DNA from 3 places in the Metabacillus elymi genome. Region 1 is predicted to be linked to each of the others. Evidence: riboswitches for the same ligand, from Rfam matches in the RefSeq annotation. Region 1 holds a riboswitch; each other region holds the start of a gene.
What was found. A riboswitch is a leader RNA that binds a small molecule or an ion and turns the genes downstream of it on or off. The one in region 1 is predicted to bind cyclic di-GMP.
Positions count from the first base shown of each region.

Region 1 (7,179 bases):
CACAATGGAATACTTAGTAACATCCCCCACATAATTCCGTTAAAAACATTTCCTTGTTCTTCCATGATCAAACACTCCTTCGTATGTAAAAGTAACTTCTAATGTATGCTTGTTCTTATAATATTTGAAAACGCTTTCAAAGTAAATAGCCTTTTCAAAAAATGATTAAAACGAACTAAAACTGTTCTGTAAAAAGTAAAAAACAAGTTCCTATTACCCTAAAAAAGTAGGGACTCGTCTTACAAGATTTCTAAGGTGTTCAGACCATACCAGACCTACTACCCATCTTAATCACAGCTTATTAGCGTACTCACTTAGCCTTTTTGAATTTAAGAAATGAAAAATGTTAATTCCTCTTCTATAGAAAATACTTCATAAAGCGTATTGCCCCTTCAAAGTTCACAATAATAACATTACCTGACCAGTATCATACTATTCTTTCCCAATACATAATGAAGCCTATCTCACCAAACTAATCATAAATCAGCTAGAAATAACAAAAACTAACAATAAGTCCGTAAAATATAGGAGGCATAAAGCATGGGATCAAATTCAGGTAGCTCAGGTAGAGTCACTGTCATCTTTCATCATGATGAACATTCACTAAAGAAAATTCATAACCTAGCTGAATTAACAGCATTATTAGGCTCAGACCTAATCTTTATTGATGAATTTAAAGAACCAAAGAAGCTTGATAAAAAGGTTTGGAAGAGCCATGTAAACGGAATGAGTCTCGAAGTGTATCTAAAGTAAGAACAATGAAAAAGAGGCCAAGTAAGGCCTCTTCTAAGAAAAATTAATTTAATAAAAGCGTCACTGCTGCACTCAATACAATCGTAACAACAGGAAGTGCGATCACAAGAAGAGTTTTCTTTCTCTTTCTAGTTCTCTCTATCTCTTCAGGTGTAGTCCATGTCATCAAACCAATCTCCTTTTTTTTATGGAAGCTAGCTTGCATTGCTATAAGTAGAACCTCTATAGCTTTCCGTCATCACTTTCAGATTTTCATCATTACCTAAATTATGGAATACTTTATCAAGAAATTCATAAGGCAAACTCACTATTATTGGTAGTACTTTCTTTGTGGATTTAAGCCAATCAAGATAACCTGTAACTCTTCTCATCATAAACCGTCTAATGATGATAAAGCTGTGATGTTTATTACATATCATATTGGAGGACCCACAATGAAAAGAAAACTCGCCCTCATCATCACAATTTCAACAATCGGACTATACGCCTGCGGTAACGACCAGCCCACAACATCAGGATCAAACGAACAACCACCAAAAGAAGACCCAGCAACAAGCATGCAACTAGAAGGCTACGTCGTTGAAAAGACAGCAAATACAGTATTAGTCGTAAACCCCAATCCAAAGGAAGCAACTCAATCCAATGGCCCAGCCTACTTTTCAAATACACCAGACACACTTAAGATCGGAGACAAAGTCAGCATCTCCTATGACGTCATGCTAGAATCCTACCCAGGCCAAGCAGAAGCAAAAGCCGTAAACGTCCTAGAAAGCCACAAACCAAGTGGAGCAGACCTCACTGAGGAACAAGTGCTCAATAAAGCCTTAAGCAATAAAGAATTAAAAACTCCAATCTTATCAGTCTTTCATTATAATAAGGAAACAGACACATGGAAGATACAGGTGGATAGTATCATGGGAGAAAAAGAAGAGTTTATAATAGAAGATAAATACTAAATAAAAAGGCATTAGCGCTAACCATCAACTATTGCTTCCTAACCTCAGATATAAAAAAACTTACTAAATAGCCACTCCATGAAAAAATATGTCACTTCTCTAAAACCTATAGAAATAAAAACGACTAAGAAAATAACTTTCGACATATTATGTTGATACTTGCTATAACTTGTCAATTTATATTTATTTATTATATAGGAAAAGAACAGTACTATTTAACTACAACTTCTGTTATTTAAACAGAAAAGGGCAAACCTTTCAAAAGATAGGGTCGCAAAGCTACAGGTCTAAGGTGATCAACTATGATGGCTGAGCTGCTTAAAATATTTGATATTTTAGGAGATCCACATGCTAAGTTCTTTAATTATAGAAAAAGGTCTAGACAAAGAGTGGGTAGAATTAATCTTATCCGCACTAGAAATAGGAATATCTGTTGAAGAAATTAAAGCTTTCATCAATCAATCTCCCAGACCTGAATAAGGTCTTTTTTTTTTTACAATCTTATGAACACGTCATTTTCCTTAATTACCTTTATTATTTATACGGAGTGAGCCAAATCATCTATGGATATATCTAGGAACACAATCTTAAATGTAGAACATCAACTAGAAAATACTATAAGAAAGGACTTAATACAAACCATTAGAATCTATGGATTAAGTCACGCAGAAACCATAGCTATCGGTCAAAAAATGGATAAATACATATTTGAACTTCAGCTTATCAAACAATTCAAAGGTAAATGGTTTGTTACCAAAAGCCTATAACGGTGAAATCCATGATGAATTTTGTCAATTTATATTTTCCTAATTTAATTCCAATTATGGTACCATTTTCACAAATATCATTTACATAAGGAAATAATAAATTTAAAAATCAGAAAAAGGCTAACCTATTGAAAAATAGGGTCGCAAAGTTACAGACCTAAGGTTTAACACTATGGTGGCTGGACTACCGGATTTACATTCAGGGGGCTGCTGCGGTTGAAAAAAATCAAAGCAATTATTTGTTTTATTAAAAAGAACCACAAATACAGCTATTATTCAAATCAGTGTATGAGATGTGGGAAGAAGAAGAGAAGAGCTGCTTAGAGTGGTTCTTTTTCCTTATATATTTTTTTGTATGTAACTGTATTTGAACTAAGCTTATTAAATGTCTTTCTTGTAACAAGTAAATTCATCATTAACTTCCTTTGAAAATATGCACGATCGAGGGATGTAGTTTAAAATGTCATGCAAGAAATTATTGTAAAAAACATTATCAGCGTTATGTTGTGCGAGCAAGGAGAAAAGAAAGTACCATATAAAATGGTTATCTTAAGTCTCCTCTAAAATATTCTTCTACAAACTTAGACCCTTCCATTTTAATGCTAAAATTAATTTTCATGGTACGGTCCAATGATTAACAGTCTAATGTAATCATTAGTACGATTCATTGGCTCTATCTTTCAACTAATGTCTTCTGACCTCAGAAGTAAACACCTTACTATATAACCACTCCACAAATCGATAGCACATATATAGAAGTATAAACAAAATCAACCCTGCAACATCATAGCCTACATCCAACAGCCTACCACTCCGTGAAAAAAACAACTGAGCCACTTCTGTCAAAAAAGCAAAGCCTACAGAAATAAGCACAACCAATAACCAACGCTGCAACGCCCAATAAAGCAACATGGCCAAAAAGAAAAAACAAATGAAATGGCCAAGCTTTTGAATAACATATGTAATATCGTATAAACTACGAAGATCGTTAAGAAAAAAATCAGCAAGATTTGGATGACGTGTAAACTGAAAATGTAGCTCTTGCTCAGTAATGAACAAAAACAAACTCTCCGTACATATAAACATTAAAAGAATTCCTATATATAGCATAACAACAAAGATCTTCAACTAGAGTTCACCTCTTTAAGAGGATAAACACCAATGCAGTTATTTATTCCTCTAAATGAAAAAAAGCATCTATACGAGATGCCTAAGCAAACATTCTTTTAACAGGTTTTTTTCCCTTCTTAATATACATCTTCCCATCCTGCTTACACTTAAATAGTTTGATCCTAAACAAACGAAGTGGTGTATACACCTCTTTTAATTGTACTAAAGGCATCCCTATTATCCTCCTTTAACTCTATTTTGAATATGACTATACCGCAATAAGAGACAGAAATGAACCGTTTTGTTCTTATTTGAGAACGAAGTTAATTGTAGATAAATGTCGAAATGAATTTCCAATATTATTCTGTTGAGTGCATATAAATATCAAAGTATATTCATGTAGTTCGTAATACCCACGTTATTAAGGTGTAGATACGATTAACTGTAAAGAAATTCAAGCCGAAATATTATATAAAGATAAAGATAAGATTCGACAACTTTGTCGAAAAAAAGGGGGTCATAAAAGATGGCAAATTGGGTAACACCAGAAGAAATCTCAAGAAAAAAGGAATTAAGAAAAAAACTCATCACTTATTCGTTTCCAGTTCTAGCAATTGTGATCGGTGCACTTGTAACAATTGCAGCAAACGGATTATAGAGGAAGACTACCACCATCAGTGGGTGTAGTGTTCCTTCTCCCCAAGACCTATAGTGAGACTTATCAGATCTTTACTGCCAATAATGACAGGTTTAAAAAAATTTGAATCTGTTACTCTGCATTATACAAAGGATGAAAACACTTCCAACAGCACTTTGGTACAAATTACCCAAAAAATAATGTAAAAAAGCTGACAAAAAGATGGTAAAATAAGTTTTGTAAGTGAAAAACAAGAAGAATAGTATCCTTTTCTGTAAGAAATTGTAGATTTCTTGTGGAAATAGTCATTATATTTCTTTATAATAGTCAAGTCGTACTAAATTAATAGATTAAAATCTTTGGAGGTTATCATGGAAGAAACTATCAGCTTGAAGGAGCTGTTTCAAACTTTAAAGAAACGTCTCTCACTTATTATAATTATTGCAGCTATTGCAACGGCAACAAGTGGAATAGTTAGTTATTTTCTCTTAACACCTATTTACCAATCCTCAACACAAATTCTCGTAAACCAATCAAAGTCTGATGAACAGGTCTATAACGCTGGAGAAGTACAGACAAACCTTCAATTAATAAACACTTACAACGTTATCATCAAAAGTCCTGCAATATTAGATAGAGTCATTCAAAAGGAAAAACTTGATATGTCAGCTGGAGCACTTAATGGATTAGTAACTGTTTCAAGTGAACAAAACTCACAGGTTGTAAACATTACAGTTCAAAATGAAGATCCACAAAAGGCAGCAAATATTGCAAATTCAATCGCAACAACCTTTCAAACTGAAATTTCTAAAATTATGAATGTTGATAATGTAACCATCTTAACGAAAGCTCAATTAGGTGAAGATCCATCACCAATAAAGCCTCAGCCAGTATTAAACATGGCGATTGCATTGGTAGTAGGATTAATGGCTGGTGTTGGTTTAGCCTTTTTGCTTGAATATCTTGATAATACAATCAAAACAGAGCAAGACATTGAAAATCAACTGGGTTTACCGGTATTAGGTGCTATTACTACGATTAATATGGATGGCGAAGCAAACGAACATGCTAGTAAATCATCAATGATTAGAACGCGAGGTGAGTCAGTTGGCTCGTAAGGATCGAAAGCAATTATTTCAACTGCAAAACAGAAGTTTAATTTCATTTACAAGTCCAAAATCACCAATTGCAGAGCAATTTCGAACGGTGAGAACGAATATTCAATTTTCTAGTGTTGATGAAGATCTACAAACGATGATTGTTACATCTTCTGGTCCAGCTGAAGGGAAGTCAACAACAACTGCAAATTTGGCTGTTGTGTTTGCTCAGCAAGGGAAACGTGTATTACTAATTGATGCGGATTTACGTAAACCAACTTCTCATTACACTTTCCGTACGGAGAATCATGTTGGTTTGTCGAATGTTTTAACAAGACAAGCAACACTAGATGAAGCGGTGAAAACAACTGATCAAGACAATCTTTGGGTGTTGACTAGTGGACCAATTCCACCAAATCCGTCAGAGATTCTTGGTTCAAAAGGAATGCAAATGTTATTGGAGAAAGCAAAGAATGAGTATGATGTAATCATTCTTGATTCACCACCAGTATTAGCTGTAACAGATGCTCAAGTGTTGTCTAATTTAACAGATGGTGTCGTTCTTGTTGTTAGTAGTGGGAAAACAGAGATAGAGTCTGCAAAGAAAGCAAAAGAACTTCTTGATAGTGCAAAAGCGAAGATCTTAGGAGTAGTATTAAACAACAAGAAGGTACAAGATAGCCAATATTATTATTACTACGGGGGAAAATAGTCATATTTCGACAATATACCCCCCTTTTCTTTGTTTTTTGACCGTGATACGATTACTTAAGCCAAAATTATAGGGAAATAGAAATAGATAATAACCAATAAATTCCCTTGGGGGTGGGTCCTTTGATTGACATTCATAGTCATATATTACCTGGTGTGGATGATGGTGCACAGACAGTTGAAGATGCGATTAATATGGCAAAGTTAGCTGTTGAAGAGGGGATTACAAAGATAATTGCTACACCTCATCATCAGAATGGGAAGTATTTTAATAAGAAACAAGACATTATAGATAGAGTCATTGAGCTCAACCGTTTACTTCAAAATGAGAATATCCCATTAGAAGTTTTACCAGGTCAGGAAACACGTATTTATGGGGAGTTGCTAGAGGATCTGGAAAAGGGTGATATTCTTCCTCTTAATCATTCAAATTATCTGTTTATTGAATTGCCTTCAGGACATGTACCAAGGTATACAGAAAAGCTCTTGTTCGATATTCAATTAAAAGGGTTAACTCCTGTAATTGTTCATCCGGAGAGAAATTCGGAAGTGATCGAAAATCCTGATAAATTACTTAACCTCGTTAAAAAAGGCTCTCTTACTCAAGTTACAGCAGGGAGTATTACCGGACACTTCGGAAAGAAGATTCAGAAGTTTTCATTGCAATTGATTGAATCCAATTTGACTCACTTTATATCTTCTGATGCCCATAATATATCAACTAGAAGCTTTAAAATGAGAGAATCAATATCTGAAATAGAAAAAGAGTTTGGTAGTCAGGCGGTTTATTACTTTAAAGAAAATGCTGAATTACTTATACAGGGGCAAACAGTGTATAAACAAGAACCAAGTCAAATTAAACGTAAAAAATTCTTAGGTATTTTTTAATTGTTCATTGGTGATGTCTCCTAACCGTTATCAATGGAGGCACTCGATCACACTGTGGGTGCCTTGGATACCTTAGACACTTGTTGTCAAAAGTGGGATGTGAGGAAGGGGTGGATGCCCTTTTACCAATTTATTAAAGTACACATATAAAGATTTTTAACGAAAGAGTGGTTAATAATAAGTGCTTTTCCGTTAGATATCTTACATTTTAAATAACTTAGAAAAGGTGAACACATATGAAAATAGCAGTAGTCGGTACT
Region 1 covers NZ_CP055263.1:1,580,909-1,588,087, reverse strand. The annotation lists gene HUW50_RS07635 (hypothetical protein) at 541-753, shown strand; gene HUW50_RS27010 (hypothetical protein) at 797-919, opposite strand; gene HUW50_RS07630 (DUF3221 domain-containing protein) at 1,188-1,709, shown strand; cyclic di-GMP riboswitch class I at 1,948-2,031, shown strand; gene HUW50_RS07625 (anti-repressor SinI family protein) at 2,058-2,189, shown strand; gene HUW50_RS27495 (Spo0E family sporulation regulatory protein-aspartic acid phosphatase) at 2,273-2,476, shown strand; cyclic di-GMP riboswitch class I at 2,585-2,668, shown strand; gene HUW50_RS07615 (VanZ family protein) at 3,161-3,604, opposite strand; gene HUW50_RS27005 (hypothetical protein) at 3,687-3,818, opposite strand; gene HUW50_RS27000 (hypothetical protein) at 4,113-4,244, shown strand; gene HUW50_RS07610 (YveK family protein) at 4,595-5,341, shown strand; gene HUW50_RS07605 (CpsD/CapB family tyrosine-protein kinase) at 5,331-6,032, shown strand; gene HUW50_RS07600 (tyrosine-protein phosphatase) at 6,155-6,919, shown strand; gene HUW50_RS07595 (UDP-glucose dehydrogenase family protein) at 7,156-7,179, shown strand, end outside.

Region 2 (7,179 bases), 1.5 Mb from region 1:
TGGAAGTGAAGAGTTGTGATCATATAAGGATTGTAAAAAGTTTATTAACATTTTTTCTTCCCCTTTTCATTTGGAAACTACTGATAAATGTAAATCCCTACTTTGATTATTTAAAAACTGTGTTTGAGTAAGTTTTCTATAAAGTCCATCTTGTGACATAAGCTCTTGATGGTTTCCTTTTTGAACAATTCTCCCTTCATCCATTACAAAAATCAAATCTGCATGTTGAATCGTTGATAACCGATGAGCTATTACAAGTGTAGTCCTATTTTTCATCAGTCGATCCAACGCTACCTTAACCTGAAATTCTGATTCGCTGTCCAATGCAGAAGTCGCCTCATCAAGCAATAGAATTGGTGCATCCTTTAATATTGCCCTGGCAATACTCAACCGCTGTTTTTGTCCTCCAGATAATCGAACTCCGCGTTCTCCAATTTCGGTATCATATTGATCAGGGAGAGTTAAGATGAATTCATGAATGTTTGCATGAATCGTAGCATTTATCATTTCTAATTCCGTTATGTCAGGACGAGCTAATAAAAGATTGTCTTTAATCGTTCCACTAAATAAGAAGGTTTCTTGGGCAACGTAGGAAAAAGAACTTCTTAAAGTGGAGGGGGAGAGCTCGTTAATCAACATATCATTCAATAAAATCTGACCAGATTGAGGTTGATATAATCCTTGTATTAAATTAAATAAAGTAGTTTTTCCGGCACCGCTCGGCCCTACAAAGGCAACTATTTTACCAGTTGGAATATCTAAGTTCATTTGTTTAAGTATTTCTGTTTTTGGATCGTAGGAAAAGGTAACATTTTTAAATTTGATTGATTTAGGTTGAGTACTATTCTGCGTATAGGTCGGAAATTCTAATACCTCAGATTCTACATCTAACACCTTTGATATTCTTTCTACGGCAGAAGCTGAACTTTGGAAGCTTCCCCATAATCCTGCTAGTCCTGTTAAAGGATTAATGAGATGCTGCATAAGGGTGACAAAGGTTAGTAAAGAGCCAACTGTAATTTGTCCGTTTGATACGAAAAAAGCACCAAGACAAAGGCTAATGATATAGGCAATAGACGATATTGCTCCTCCAGCAACATAAAAGGTACCGCGTAGCTTCGCGTTCTTCATCTCTAAATGGAAGAACTCATGATTTTGACTAGCGAATTTCTTTGCAAAAAATCCCTCAAGAAGAAACGAACGTATAACTGAGAGACCTTGGAACGTCTCACTTAAGTTGCTATTAATATCCCCAATTTTATTGTAGATCGTTCTACTGTTATTTCTAATTAATATTCCGAATACACCACCAACTACTATTGCAATAGGAATAATTAGAAGACTAAGAACGGATAATTGCCAATTAATTTGGAGCATATAGAAAAAAACGGCCATTGAGATTAATGGCAGCTGGATGAGATAAATAAGATTGCTTCCAATGACGCCATCAATACAATTGATATCATTAGTAAAATGAGTTAATAGGTCACCTGAGCGTATTTTTGATCGTTTGTCTGTTGGTAATAACAAGATTTGTTTAAGCACATGTTCCTTTAAATCTCTTTTAATCTTGCTAGTAACATAGGATTGTAAGTAGGTATTGAAATAGGTTACGAATAAGCTAATCGTAATTAATGATAAAATGATCGGAATAAGTGATTTTAGTTTATCAAATTGACCTTGGACTGCGGCATCTGTGATCGTACCAAAGAACCAAGCAAATCCAATCGTTAGAAAGATTTCTATAAATAAAATAAGGATAAGTCCAGAATAAGCTTTCCAACTTTTAAGGATATAAGGTCCTAGCAATTGAAAAGTTTTTTGTATACCTTTAAGGTTGAACTCTTTTATTACTGAAGCTATTTTGAATCCAATCATATTGAAACTCCATATCGCGTCTTAATAGATTCCTTAAATGAAAGGTAGCTTTTTAATACTTTTGAGATATAGGGAACAGATACAATCATGTAACCCCATAAAATAGCTGATAAATCAGTTATGTACACTTTCTTTTTTTGTTTATTAATTGTAACTAGTTTGCCAATGATTTGATCTTGACTGATTAGTTCATCTGAACAAAGATTTGTATCACCTTTAAGCTCATATTTAAGTTGATCATTTACTTTTTTTTCTCTTAAAAATCGGTGAGCGATGAGTTGACCTGTTGAAGAATGATAGAGTAGGATATCACCTTTTTTTACTGTTTTTTCATTAAACTCAACAAATCGGCAAATGTTTCCCTTTTGAATAAATGGATACATACTTGTTCCATAAGAAGGTAGATCCATCCATCCATATTTTTGCATCGTTCTTATTAGAAGATCGACAGTATCTTTATTAAACTGCATGGTGCACCAATCCATATTCTATGAGTTCTCCTAAAAACTCTTCAATATCTGTTAGTAGAGATTCATTTTGCAAGTCGTATTTTTGTTTTATTGATTGACTTAGTGAGCCACTTGATTGCGGTTGCTCGAGCAATGTCCAACAAAATCCACCTATAGCATTCAGTTTTGTTACCGTGAAATTATCAGTATTCATAATAATCCACTCATCATCAAGATGAACTGTTTCATAATCACTTTTTTTGATATATTGTTTCATTAAGAGATCATCTCCCAAAAGCTGTTGTTTTTTTGAAAGTGTAGGTCATAGACAGGGACCTGATTCACTAACTTATTTAACAAATGAAATATTCTTTTTGTTTCATCAGGACTATTGGTCCAGTAAAACACTTTATCCATGAGCTGTAATAGTCCAGTTGATTTTGATAATTTGGTTCGTTCATTATTTACCGACTGGTGTAGCAGTTGAATACTTTTTAAGGTGTGAGTTTCAGAATGACATTTTCCCTCTAGTTCACTTCTAAATGGGGAGTCAAATACTTTGACTTCTTCAGGAGTGATTTTTATGATAGTTGCTTCATCAGATAGTAGCTCTCGAGGATAAGATAATTTAGCAACTGTTGATTTTCCAGCACCAGATTGACCTGAAAAGATATGTGCTCCACTGTTCTCGAGTACACATGAAGAATGCAATAAAATTCCCCAGTTGTTATGGACGAGAAAAGAACTATATAGATTCATTAAAGCGTGTTTTAAAGCTAGATCGTTATGTATGGAAATTGTAGATTTTTTGTATTCTAGGTCTACTTCTATTAAGTAATCTGCTCTTTTATAGGAAATTGCTCCGCTTGTTTTGAGAATAGAAACATGATAATCAACAAAAGAAATTCCATAACCTTCTATAATATGAATGGAGAAATCTGGTTTATCATTTATATTATCATCTATTAAAAAGAAATTTCGATTAAACATTTTCATTACTGTACTAGAATGACTTGAAATAAAAATAAGGTGTTCACCTATTTTTATCTGTTTTCTATACATGATAAATGACTCCTTATTTTATACAGAGGTCAACTGATTAATTGACCTCCCAATTTCATTATTTATTTTTGCCTTTCCCCTGTCCAGGGGCCCCAGCGCCACCTGGTGTAGGATTCGGATTGTTCGGTGGCCAATTTACACCATCATTCCCTGTTCCAGGATGGTTTAGATTTCCTCTACCCGGGTTCCAACTCTGCGCAGTCTCAAACCGAATCGCCTGATGCTCCAAAACCATCGGACGATTTTCACTAATTTTACCTGTCATTTTCTCACCTCCTCCGTTCATTTCTTTATAAAGAACAAACGGAGTAAAAAAATCACAAAATATAGTATATTCGTACTATTTTGTTCTCTATAACATTATAAAGCGTATAAGTTAATATGAAAAGGGGAAAGTTTCGACATAGAAATAGGAATTTTGACAATTGACATATTCATAAGTAGAAATAGGGTAGGGGGTGGTATTCAATAAAACGAACAATAACAAAACAAAAAGAGCATCATCGGCGATCAAAAATCACCAACCATGCCCTCATTTATCATTATCATTCTGTAGCTTCCATTTATTAAATTCCAAAAACTCGCGAAATTGATCTTTGGAGACACCTGATTTCATGGCGTCTTGAACGAGCTTTGTCCATTCGTTGTCAAGTTCCTGTGGGTTTGTTTCACTTTGTTCATCGAGAAGGGTGTTAACGGAAACGCCTAGAACGGATGAAACTTTTTCTAAAAATTGTACAGAAGGATTTGACTGGAGATTGCGTTCAATCGAACTTAGGTAGGATTTTGCAACTCCTGCTCTTTCAGCTAGTTCAGATAAAGATAAATTTTTTTGAGTTCTATATTTTTTAATTCGTGGACCAATCACGTCAAAGATCACCTTCCTTGTTAGCAATAGTATAACATATAAAGAAGGTTTTGTTTTATATGAAGAACATCTTATCAAAAAATTTACAAAGCCCTATTTTATTCATTTTACAGGGCTTCCCTTTTCAACTAAAAATTCTTTTATTTCCTCTACACTAATACCCACTTCAAGTGCCTCTAAAATCATCTCTACCCATTCGCGGTCAAGATGGCTTTCCTTTGTAATACGATCAATGATTTCAATATTCAACTTATACCCTCCTAAAATACTTGCCTGTATTTCAGGCAGTCCAGCCATCATAGTAAGAACGTTAGACCTGTGACTTTGCGTCCCTATTTTTCAATAGGTTTGCCCTTTGACTGAATAATTGTCATTATTTGATATTGGGAATTGATACAAAAGTCCTTTTTATGTATCTATCAATATATCTACTCTTATTATAAAAAGGAATTTAAAGGAAGTGTGCAGAACTATGTCGAGAGATAAAAATTTATATCAAAATGGTAAATGTAATATTAATGTAATGTTACATGGGTGTAAATGCCTATTTAACTGAGTTTAAACAAGTATTTTTAGCACATCTTTATTTAAACTTTAAGAAAACTTTAAGAAAAGTTAAAAATATAAAAATTAATTTTTGTCGAATTATCTATCTTTTTTGCAAAAATCATAAAAGGAGACAAAAAACAAGCAATTGTACCTACCAATTGCTTGTTTAACGGTAACCTATTTAAAGATTGCTTGAGGGGTTAAATAAAATATACCGCCATTTTGCACTGATACATTAATTTGTGGTTCATAAAGCTCGCGCAAAGCTTCCTTCTCTAAATGGTAGCAGTCAGGCTTTTCGTCTAAGTCTTCATAAAAGTGATCTAGAAGCTTTAGGTCTTCATTCCATCGTTGCCTTGCAGAGTCTGCCCATGAATGATCTTGTCTGCTAATGCTTTGTTCAATAAACTGTTCAATTCGTTTTAGTCCGCTTTGCGGTTTGATTAGTGGAGTCATATTAAAGCATAGATCAGGTATTTTTGGTGTGAGTTCGAGTTTTTCTAACTTTTCTTGAAAGTTTTCTACCAAGGTTCCACTTACGAGATGCAGACCGATTGAGTGTAGCTGATCTTTTTTCATATCACATTGATAAGATACCATGAAATTGGCGCAAAGCCAGGGGTGTAAAGGAATGCTCCCACCTGGAGAAGTGACTTTTTCAAATAAGCGAATGTAGCTACCTAGACGTGTAGTTGATTGAAAGATTTGATGTAGGCGTGGGGCGCCGAAATGCATGACCTCACCCTTTAGATCACCAGGAGCTTTTTGTTGATCTGTTATTAATGTTAGTTTCATTGGGTTTGGAACTCCATTTGTTTTTTCTAGATAATGCCAATAAAAAGGCCGATTCATTAACTCCTTATCCATGTTGATTGTTAATTGGACGGTCATATAGCCGGGTTCATTTTCGATGATGTCACAGGAATTTGCCTTGAAGAAGCTTTCTAAATAGCTATGAATTTTTTCCTGCTGCATGATGTTTCCACCTTTCAAACTAGCATATTAATTAAAAAATATTTTTTGTACTAAGTATTTGTGTCTAGCCACTAAAGGATTAGATATTCCTTTAGTGGCTTATACTTTTCGAAGCTGAATATTACTATTGATTTCCACTAGCAGCCTTTCTTTGCTCTTGAGAATGCTGAGCATAATCAAGGATTGAGGTTAAGTTTTCCATCTTGATTTTCATTTCGCCGTCACTTTTCGAATTGTACATAATGTCTTGGATGTGCTCTTCGAAATTTTTAATTTCTAATCTTGTTAAAATCTCATCTAGTTCACCAATGACTTTTTCAAACAAATGTATTTTTTCATATAAAAGCTTTAGGATGTGTTCTTCCATTGTGTTTCTTGTTGCCATATTGTAAATATGGACATCATGCTCTTGTCCTAGACGATGAATCCGGCCGATTCGTTGCTCAAGTCTCATTGGATTCCAAGGTAAGTCGTAATTGATGATGTTGTGACAGAATTGAAGATTGATCCCTTCACCGCCAGCTTCTGTTGCAATAAGAACTTGCACTCGATTTTTGAAGAGTTCCTTCATCCAGTCTTTTTTTCCACGTTTAAAGCCGCCACGGAAGGGAACAGAAGTAATGCCGTTTTGCTGTAAAAACCATTGTAGATAAAATTGAGTAGCTCTGTATTCCGTGAAAATGATTACTTTGTCGTTAATGTTTTTAATGAGCTCAACAACCTTTAGAGCTTTTGTATTTTGTGTGACACCATCGATCGCCATCATAATGTCTTTAATTACGTTATTAGGCAGAACGGCTTCTTCTTCCTCTGGGCGATCTAGCATTTTCTTTAATGTCATATAAACAGCTTCGCGACTGCTGCATGCTTCACGTTGAAGTGTCATGATTGAAAATGTATTTGCCGCATATTGAGAGGAAGTTTTTAATGCTGAAATCGTGTCATATAGATGTTGTTCTGTTTCTGAAAAGTCGATTGGCACGGTTTCAACATGGCGTTTTGGCCAATCGATTCCAGTGTCACCACGGCGATTTCGAATCATGACCTTATTTATTAACTCTCGTAAATGTTCATGATCCTCTAATGAACGTTCTTTTGCTGAAAAAACCTCTGTAAAGTATGCCTCATTCCCAAGGTGCCCTGGCTTTAGTAGGGACACGAGGTTGAAAATTTCTTCTACTCTGTTTTGAACAGGTGTAGCAGTTAACAATAAACAATATTTTTTCTTTAAATTTTGTACAAATTCATAGTTTTTGGTTTTATTATTTTTAAGCTTGTGAGCTTCATCAATGATCACAAGATCGTAGGATTGTTCATAGACTATTTCACGGTGTGGGCTGCGTTTTGCTGTATCAATCGAGGATACAACAACATCACATGATTCCCATACATAGCTTT
Region 2 covers NZ_CP055263.1:112,049-119,227, reverse strand. The annotation lists gene HUW50_RS00585 (nucleotidyltransferase family protein) at 1-51, opposite strand, end outside; gene HUW50_RS00580 (ABC transporter ATP-binding protein) at 67-1,878, opposite strand; gene HUW50_RS00575 (signal peptidase I) at 1,875-2,348, opposite strand; gene HUW50_RS00570 (PqqD family protein) at 2,338-2,604, opposite strand; gene HUW50_RS00565 (hypothetical protein) at 2,604-3,389, opposite strand; gene HUW50_RS00560 (hypothetical protein) at 3,448-3,654, opposite strand; gene HUW50_RS00555 (helix-turn-helix domain-containing protein) at 3,922-4,257, opposite strand; gene HUW50_RS00550 (anti-repressor SinI family protein) at 4,360-4,506, opposite strand; cyclic di-GMP riboswitch class I at 4,538-4,620, opposite strand; gene HUW50_RS00545 (YqhG family protein) at 4,984-5,781, opposite strand; gene HUW50_RS00540 (DEAD/DEAH box helicase) at 5,906-7,179, opposite strand, start outside.
Region 2: it holds a riboswitch for cyclic di-GMP, as region 1 does, so the genes downstream of both, HUW50_RS00550 (anti-repressor SinI family protein) here and HUW50_RS07625 (anti-repressor SinI family protein) in region 1, are expected to answer to the same signal.

Region 3 (7,179 bases), 2.9 Mb from region 1:
CAGAAACGCCTGTTATATAAGATAAAAACGCTGGATAAAGTGGTAAACAGCAAGGAGAAATAAATGATAAAAATCCTGCTCCGAATGCTAAAAAAATGTTTATATCTGCCATTTTACTCTCCTCCTACACGAGAATGTCTTCTCTATTCTAGCAAATTTAACCTTTCTTTATAGGTAGGATCGTGACATTTTTATGTCAATTCAATAACAATTTACAATTTCTTCTTTTCGTTCTCCAATTATACCCTTATAATAGATTCAATGTAGTTTTTTGCATCTCCACCTGAAACCATTCAAAAAAAGAGTATAATTCTTAAATAATAAAAAAACATGATTAGAAAGGACAAGTTCTCGTGTCTAAACATGAAATGCTTAAACTAATTGAAAAGAAACGAGCCGAGCTTATTGACATTGTCCTAAAAAACGGGATAAATTCAACAATATCAATACAATATAGCCAAGAGTTAGATATTTTATTAAATCAGTATATTAAAGATGACCTTACAAAAAAAAATCGTGTCTATTATTCCTGAGGTCCGCTACTCGTATTTTATATCCAAAAAGCAATTAATCAACAATAACAACTAAATCAAATCCAAATAAAAAGCACGCTTTTTCGCGTGCTATTGTTTTTGAATGAATGATTACCGATTTTTATCGACTAAAAGTTTATCTATCAAAACATTTATATAAAAATGTCAGCATAATATAAAATAAAAGCCCGAATATCGGGATTTTATTTCATTTGGCCATTCATCGCTTTCAACATTTGATTGATTTTCTTTTGGGAAGGTTTCATACCCATTTGCATCATCATCATTTTTAACATTTGTTCATTGATTGGTGGATTTTTCTTTAGGTAAGTCATCATGTATCCTTATCCACTAAATCATTGAAATTTAATAACTAATCCGAATCCATTTATTCTATTAAGAAAAATATACCATATTCCACTTAGTATTGTCTATTATAAATAGTGATTTATAGATAATATGGTTAATCTACCATTGATTTAAACATACTACAATTGTATTCAAATCTACTCTTTTAAGCCCTCCTGTTCCGCATCGAAACATCAATTTCTTTCTCAACACACTTTATTACATCTCTTGGTGTCAAATTATTCTTCTTCAATTTTTTAATTAACACAATCCATTTAGGTTCAATGTGATATGTCATTTCATCTAACCCCAATAAATACATGGGTGACACTTGATAAAAATGTGATAACACAAGTAGATGGTTACAATTAAAGTTTTTACTTTCCCCTCTTTCCAACTTATCTAAAGTAGAAATACTAATTGCACCTCCGACTTCATTTAACGATAAGCCTTTACTCACTCTTAATTCTCTCAACCTTTTACCGACAATCATCATTTCACCCTCATTTCTATAATATTTGAAACAAAAAACTCTTATGTAAATAATCCTAAGACTATTTAACCATAAGAGTTTTGATGAACCATTAACCATTTGTAAATTATTTGTATAAATTCCAGTTAGTGTTAATAATCAGTTTACAGATTTAATATTCCTTTCAATTCATCTATTGTCAACACTTGGTCTTTTTTTCTATGAATCATTCGATGACAATTAGAGCAAACTGGAACTAGATCAGTTACTGGATTTACCTCAACTTCTCCTTTAATTGTACTTAATGGTTTAACATGATGTACTTCAATGAAATCTTTTCCCCGCTCACCATAGGTTTCTTCAAAATTAAAATCACAAACCACACAACTAAACCCATGTAATTCAATGGCTTTCCTTCTATTTTCTATACTTCGTTCATAGCGTTTGCCAAAGTATTCCTTTACTGCACCCTCTTTATCGTATTGATCTTCCTCTGCAAGTTCTGAATCAATATCTTCTTTAATCTGTTCATTAAAACTAGCTATTGTACTTTCAATTCCTTGAAACCTTTTCAATGATTCTAAAACTAAGCTAAATTCACTGGATTGCATTTCCAATACATTAATAGCAGCTTCTAAACTATAGTCTTGAAATAAACCTTTGTGCTCATTTTTCAAACCAATGTGATGTAAAATCCCCATAGTTTGGTAACCTCTGCTCTCATCTGAGTCAAGACCAATTATGTTTGCATCTATCCATCTATGGCTTCTTGATTTAAATAAATATTCATAAATTACACTATCTCTAATTTGTTCTTTGTATGAATTAAACTCACTTGAACGATTAACTGGCTCAAGTACAGGTAAAGTTTCCATTTGCCCATCTGTTTTTTTAGCAATTAATTCTTCGCTGAATGAATTCCTCGAAAGATACTTAGTAACATTTCCCATAAAAATCTCTACATTGGAAACAATTTCATTAGATAAAGTATCTATAGAATAGTCTCCAAACTCATGAAATCTAACAAACTGATAAAATCCCATACGTCTATGACTACCTATCTTTATCCACTTCATTAGACCATCTGCACAAACTTTAGCATCATCTTTTTTTCTAAAAACTTGTGCATCAAAAAGTCGAGTAATAAATTCTTCATTCTCTTTCATATCCAGTTCAAGACCTGCTCTTCGTTCTGAATTTTTCTCATCTATATCTAACACATAACAAATTCTTACTCCATCTGGAACTTTAGTAGAAAAGTCAATTAGATATCCATCTTGTTTATTTACTGGTATTCTTACCCTGTATTTATTTTCTTTAGGACGTCGCTCAAATATAGCTTGAGAATTCTTTAACCTTAGAGCCACTACTCTCAATATTTCAAATTTATATTCATCGTTCAACATAAGTCCCCCATTACGAAAATTTCAAAACATTTTTAAAGAGCTCTCACTAAGAGAACTCTTTTTTTTGTTTTCTACCTACAATTAGGTGTACCAATTCTATTAGAACAAAGATCATAGTAATAAACCAAGCACCAATGAATAATATTCCAAGTAAAATATTGACCCACAGTCTCTTTGATCTTAGCTTATGAACAATTAAAGGTCTAACACCTAGCTTGGCTTTAATCATAGGTAACATATAAAATAAGACAACTACAACTAATATGAAAATTGCAAGACCACCACTTATCTCTGTTACTTCTTCCGTTCCCTCAATCTCTTCACTTGATAGCTGTTCATCATTATCAGATTTACCAGCTTTTACTTCTTCTACAGAATTCTCTTTATCTGTCTCATTGTTATCTTGACTATTATCTGTTTTTTTCGCTACAACATTCTTATCTTCTGTTACTTGATTTTCTTGTTCATTTACAGTTTCTTTTTGTTATTGTTCTTCCTTTTGTACTGGCTCAACTTCTTCTTTAGGTTTATTTTGAGAATACATCCCAACATAATTACTAGTTGCGTAGTCCATTGCTGAGATTATTCTATCCTCGTATTTATAATCACCATAGTCGTAGAAATCTTCTACTAATCCCGCTTTAGTTATTGCTTCTTGATGTAACTGATCATTTACAAATACCCAAGCAAGCAATCTATCATACTTGTCAAAAATCTCTCCACCATCTGTTTCAAGTGTTATCTTACCCTGCTTTAAAAAGTTACATGTAAAATCTGATGCTTCTATCCCAAAAGGTTCTTGTTCAATGGTGCTCTCTGGTGTATCGATATAGAGAAATCGGGTTTTATAGATTTGACCGTTCACATTAAAATTTGCTGTATCTCCATCTGTACATTTATCTAGCGTAGCTGGATATTTTTTTCCCATCGCCAATGGAGTTGCAGTTTTTGAAGTAGTAGTGGCATTGGGTTTAGGTTGGTCATCTCTTACTTCTTGTGTCGACTGTTTTGAAGTACCTTCACTAGAAATTGTATATCCTTCAAGGTCAAGTTTCGATTCATTTAAACCAGATGTACATGTTGAATTTGTGTTATTTTGTTTAATCAATTGAATAAGCTCTTGTTTATTCTTTGCTGACTCCGCTAAAGGAGTTGGGCTATGTAACAGGTACATACAGTCTGCTCTTCTAAAGTGACCACCAAGCTCATCTCTACCGCCATTATGTGCTTCAGCTGGAGTTATTAATGTAAAAAGAAATGTAAAAATAAAAAGATATAAAATATAATGCCATCTCAATGGAAAAACCTCCTATTTTATGTAAAACCCTCTACAAATATATTACCATACAGAAGAAAAAGCACTAGGACGAAAGATTTAATAGATGGTAATTCTAACAATTTTTATAGAGTAATCTTTTAGTATATAAAACTTTTATATAAACTATATTGAACAACTAGAATTTTATAGTATTATAATCATAGGTAATAAATACTAAAAAGTTGAAATATTGGCAAACCATTTGAAAAATTGGGAAGCAAAACTTAAGGGCTAATCTGTTAAGGTATACCAGCCAGTTGCATCTTTTATAGATTTCAACGCCCTTTTAGGGCGTTTTTTCTATTTTGATAATAATATTGTAAAGGGGAATATTAACATGGCTTTTTTTCGGGCGATAGGTAAGGGAATTGGTACTATAGGTGGAGGTATTATAGGTGGTGGTGTAAAAGTAGTTGGAAAAACTGTAGGCTCTAAATGGGTTGAAGAAGTTGGAGATGGTATTAAACAAGCATCAACTATTGCTCTTGATAATGCAGGGCAATTTGTAGACGGAGCAGTTAAAGGTACATACGGTTTAATAAAACAAGATGATTTAGCTAAACAAGAAGGTTTTGGTGACCTTAAGGACTCTACTGGAAGAACTCTAAAAGGACTGGGTAACACTATCGAATACACAGTAAAGAGTGCTGGGACAACTTATCAAGGATTAAAATCTGGTGACAGCGAACAAGCTTTACAAGGTGTTAAGAATATAGGAAAAGTTGCCGTTGTATCAACGTTAGCAATTGGTGTAGTTGATTTTGTAGATGGTGCAGATGTTGTTGATGCTGAAGAATTGGATACAAGAAATGATCATTTGTCGGGAGATGTACATCCAGAGACAGGAGTACCATTTGAAACAAAGACTGTTGAGTTGCCTAATGGAGAAATTAAAACTAGTGCTTTCCCAGTTTTTGAAACTGCCTATGAAATTACTTTACCCGAAAACATGTATCTACAAAGTGATTCAGTACATTTTTCATATGCAAATAATGAATTATATGAAGAAATACAAACAAATCCTAGTCTTGCTAATGAATTGGACCTAGACAAAACTGATATTGAGCAATTATCTCAAGGTAACACTCCAGAAGGCTATACATGGCATCATAATGAATCCCCTGGAATCCTACAACTTGTAAATGAAGAAACTCATCATAATACTGGACATACAGGTGGTAGAGAGCTTTGGGCAGGCGGAGTTGAATATCGTTAAAATCCAACTGTATTAAGTTTCCATTTCTTTTTTATCAAGATTGTAATAATTTTTACTAAGCACTTTCTAATATATTAGTAAGTGCTTAGTAGTTCTCCCCCTTTATCCCTTATTAACAACTATTTTTTGATGTTCGAAACAGTATATTTCACCTTTGAACCTCTTATTGTTAGACAGACAATATTCCTTAACTTTTAAAGGAACAACTGTACCACATACTTTGCATTTGTCTAAAGATGTCTTCTTTTGAACACCATTAGAAGTCTCTTTAGTAGCATTTGATTTAAGCAGTCGCACATGACGTTCTCTAACCTCAGAATCGCGTATATTAGCTCGTTCTACCTTCTGGTACATTTGTACTATATCATTTTCAGAATACACTGGTGACCCATTCTGAAGCTTCAGCACATTCAACTTCCTATTTATGAACTCAAACAATTCAATATCATAAACAATTAAGTTCTTTGATTGGATTTTCCTTAACTCTAAATCAACTTTAAATGTACACCGTTTAGTGAAGGATACCATTGATACAATGTTTGTATTTTCTATTGGGACGATAGCTTTTAATGCTGAGATATGACCATAGTTCTGATGGAACGGATTAAGCATATTAAATTTCCCATTCACAGACCATGTCTTTCTATCTTTACCTCCATATATTGTTCCTTGATAATTCTTTGTCTCAATAACAAAAACTGCATATGGCGTTAAAACAACATGGTCTATTTGACTATAGCCCGACTTTGATTTTGAATTTGGTACTAGTATATCGGAAAGATATCTACAATCTTTTGGTATTTGATCTAGTTGTATATTAATCTTATACTCTCCAATGTCTCCGATTCTTGTTGGTTTTACCTTATTTATATTTTGTACTTGATTTGATTGTGGTGTAGTTTTTTTGGTATCAAATGTCTTCTTTACTTTGTTCTTTTTAAAAAATTTGGTGAACATACTTATACTCCTAACAATATTTGACCTATTGCCTTTTATATCGGTATATTCATAATAAATTTAAGAAAGATAATCCCAACTTTTTAATGATTTGACTTTCAACACTCTTTAATCGCTCAAAAAAGGACTTGTTGTTGCAGTCCTTTTAAGCTTAAATCAACCGTTAGTTAAAAACTTTATATTCTGACTATATTTACACTGTATTAATTAAGAAATTACTGCAATAATCATATTTAATACATTTTGGAACTCATCATCAACTATTGCTTTTTGTTCCTGAATAATTATTTTTTCATTTTTAACAAGCTCACTGATTACATTATCAAGTTCTTGAATACCCATTCGATACTCTATTAACCTTTCTCTCCTTAACAGATACTCCTGTTCATTCCAATATTCAAAATCAATTGGATACCTTTGAATACCTATTTTATGCTCACTCATATTTTCCTCTGGTGCTACGTAAGCAAGTATCCCAAGTTCTTCTTTGTGTTTTTTTAACAATTTCATTCTTTCAATTCTTTTGGTTATGTCAGTGTTAGATTTTAAGGTATTATTTAGTTTCTTAAGAAAGTCGAATCTACCATCTATATATGCGTTATAAATTAATTCTAAACTTGAATCATCATTACCTGAAGGTAGCGTCATTCTTTCAAGTTTCCTTCTTCTTTTCTTACTCCTCAACTTATCACTAATACTAGAGAATAATGTTATTACTGATATTATACTTATAAGTAAAAATAACAATACAATAAAATATATAAGTGCTCTAATTATATGCATGTGTAACTTCCCATAAAATAAGTCGCTCCAAAAAGACGTCTTTTCCTTTTCATCAATGGAGTCTGTTATAACAATCTTATCAATGCCTGCAATTTTACCAACTGGAACTATATGCGGAGGGGAATTTTTATCATGCAGAACTAGAA
Region 3 covers NZ_CP055263.1:4,442,667-4,449,845, reverse strand. The annotation lists gene HUW50_RS20470 (cytochrome c biogenesis protein CcdA) at 1-112, opposite strand, end outside; gene HUW50_RS20465 (aspartyl-phosphate phosphatase Spo0E family protein) at 354-533, shown strand; partial or broken gene HUW50_RS20460 (YneF family protein) at 737-874, opposite strand; gene HUW50_RS20455 (helix-turn-helix domain-containing protein) at 1,048-1,377, opposite strand; gene HUW50_RS20450 (HNH endonuclease) at 1,518-2,759, opposite strand; gene HUW50_RS20445 (thermonuclease family protein) at 3,244-4,056, opposite strand; cyclic di-GMP riboswitch class I at 4,260-4,342, shown strand; gene HUW50_RS20440 (HNH endonuclease) at 4,415-5,293, shown strand; gene HUW50_RS20435 (nuclease-related domain-containing protein) at 5,396-6,250, opposite strand; gene HUW50_RS20430 (hypothetical protein) at 6,458-7,179, opposite strand, start outside.
Region 3: it holds a riboswitch for cyclic di-GMP, as region 1 does, so the genes downstream of both, HUW50_RS20440 (HNH endonuclease) here and HUW50_RS07625 (anti-repressor SinI family protein) in region 1, are expected to answer to the same signal.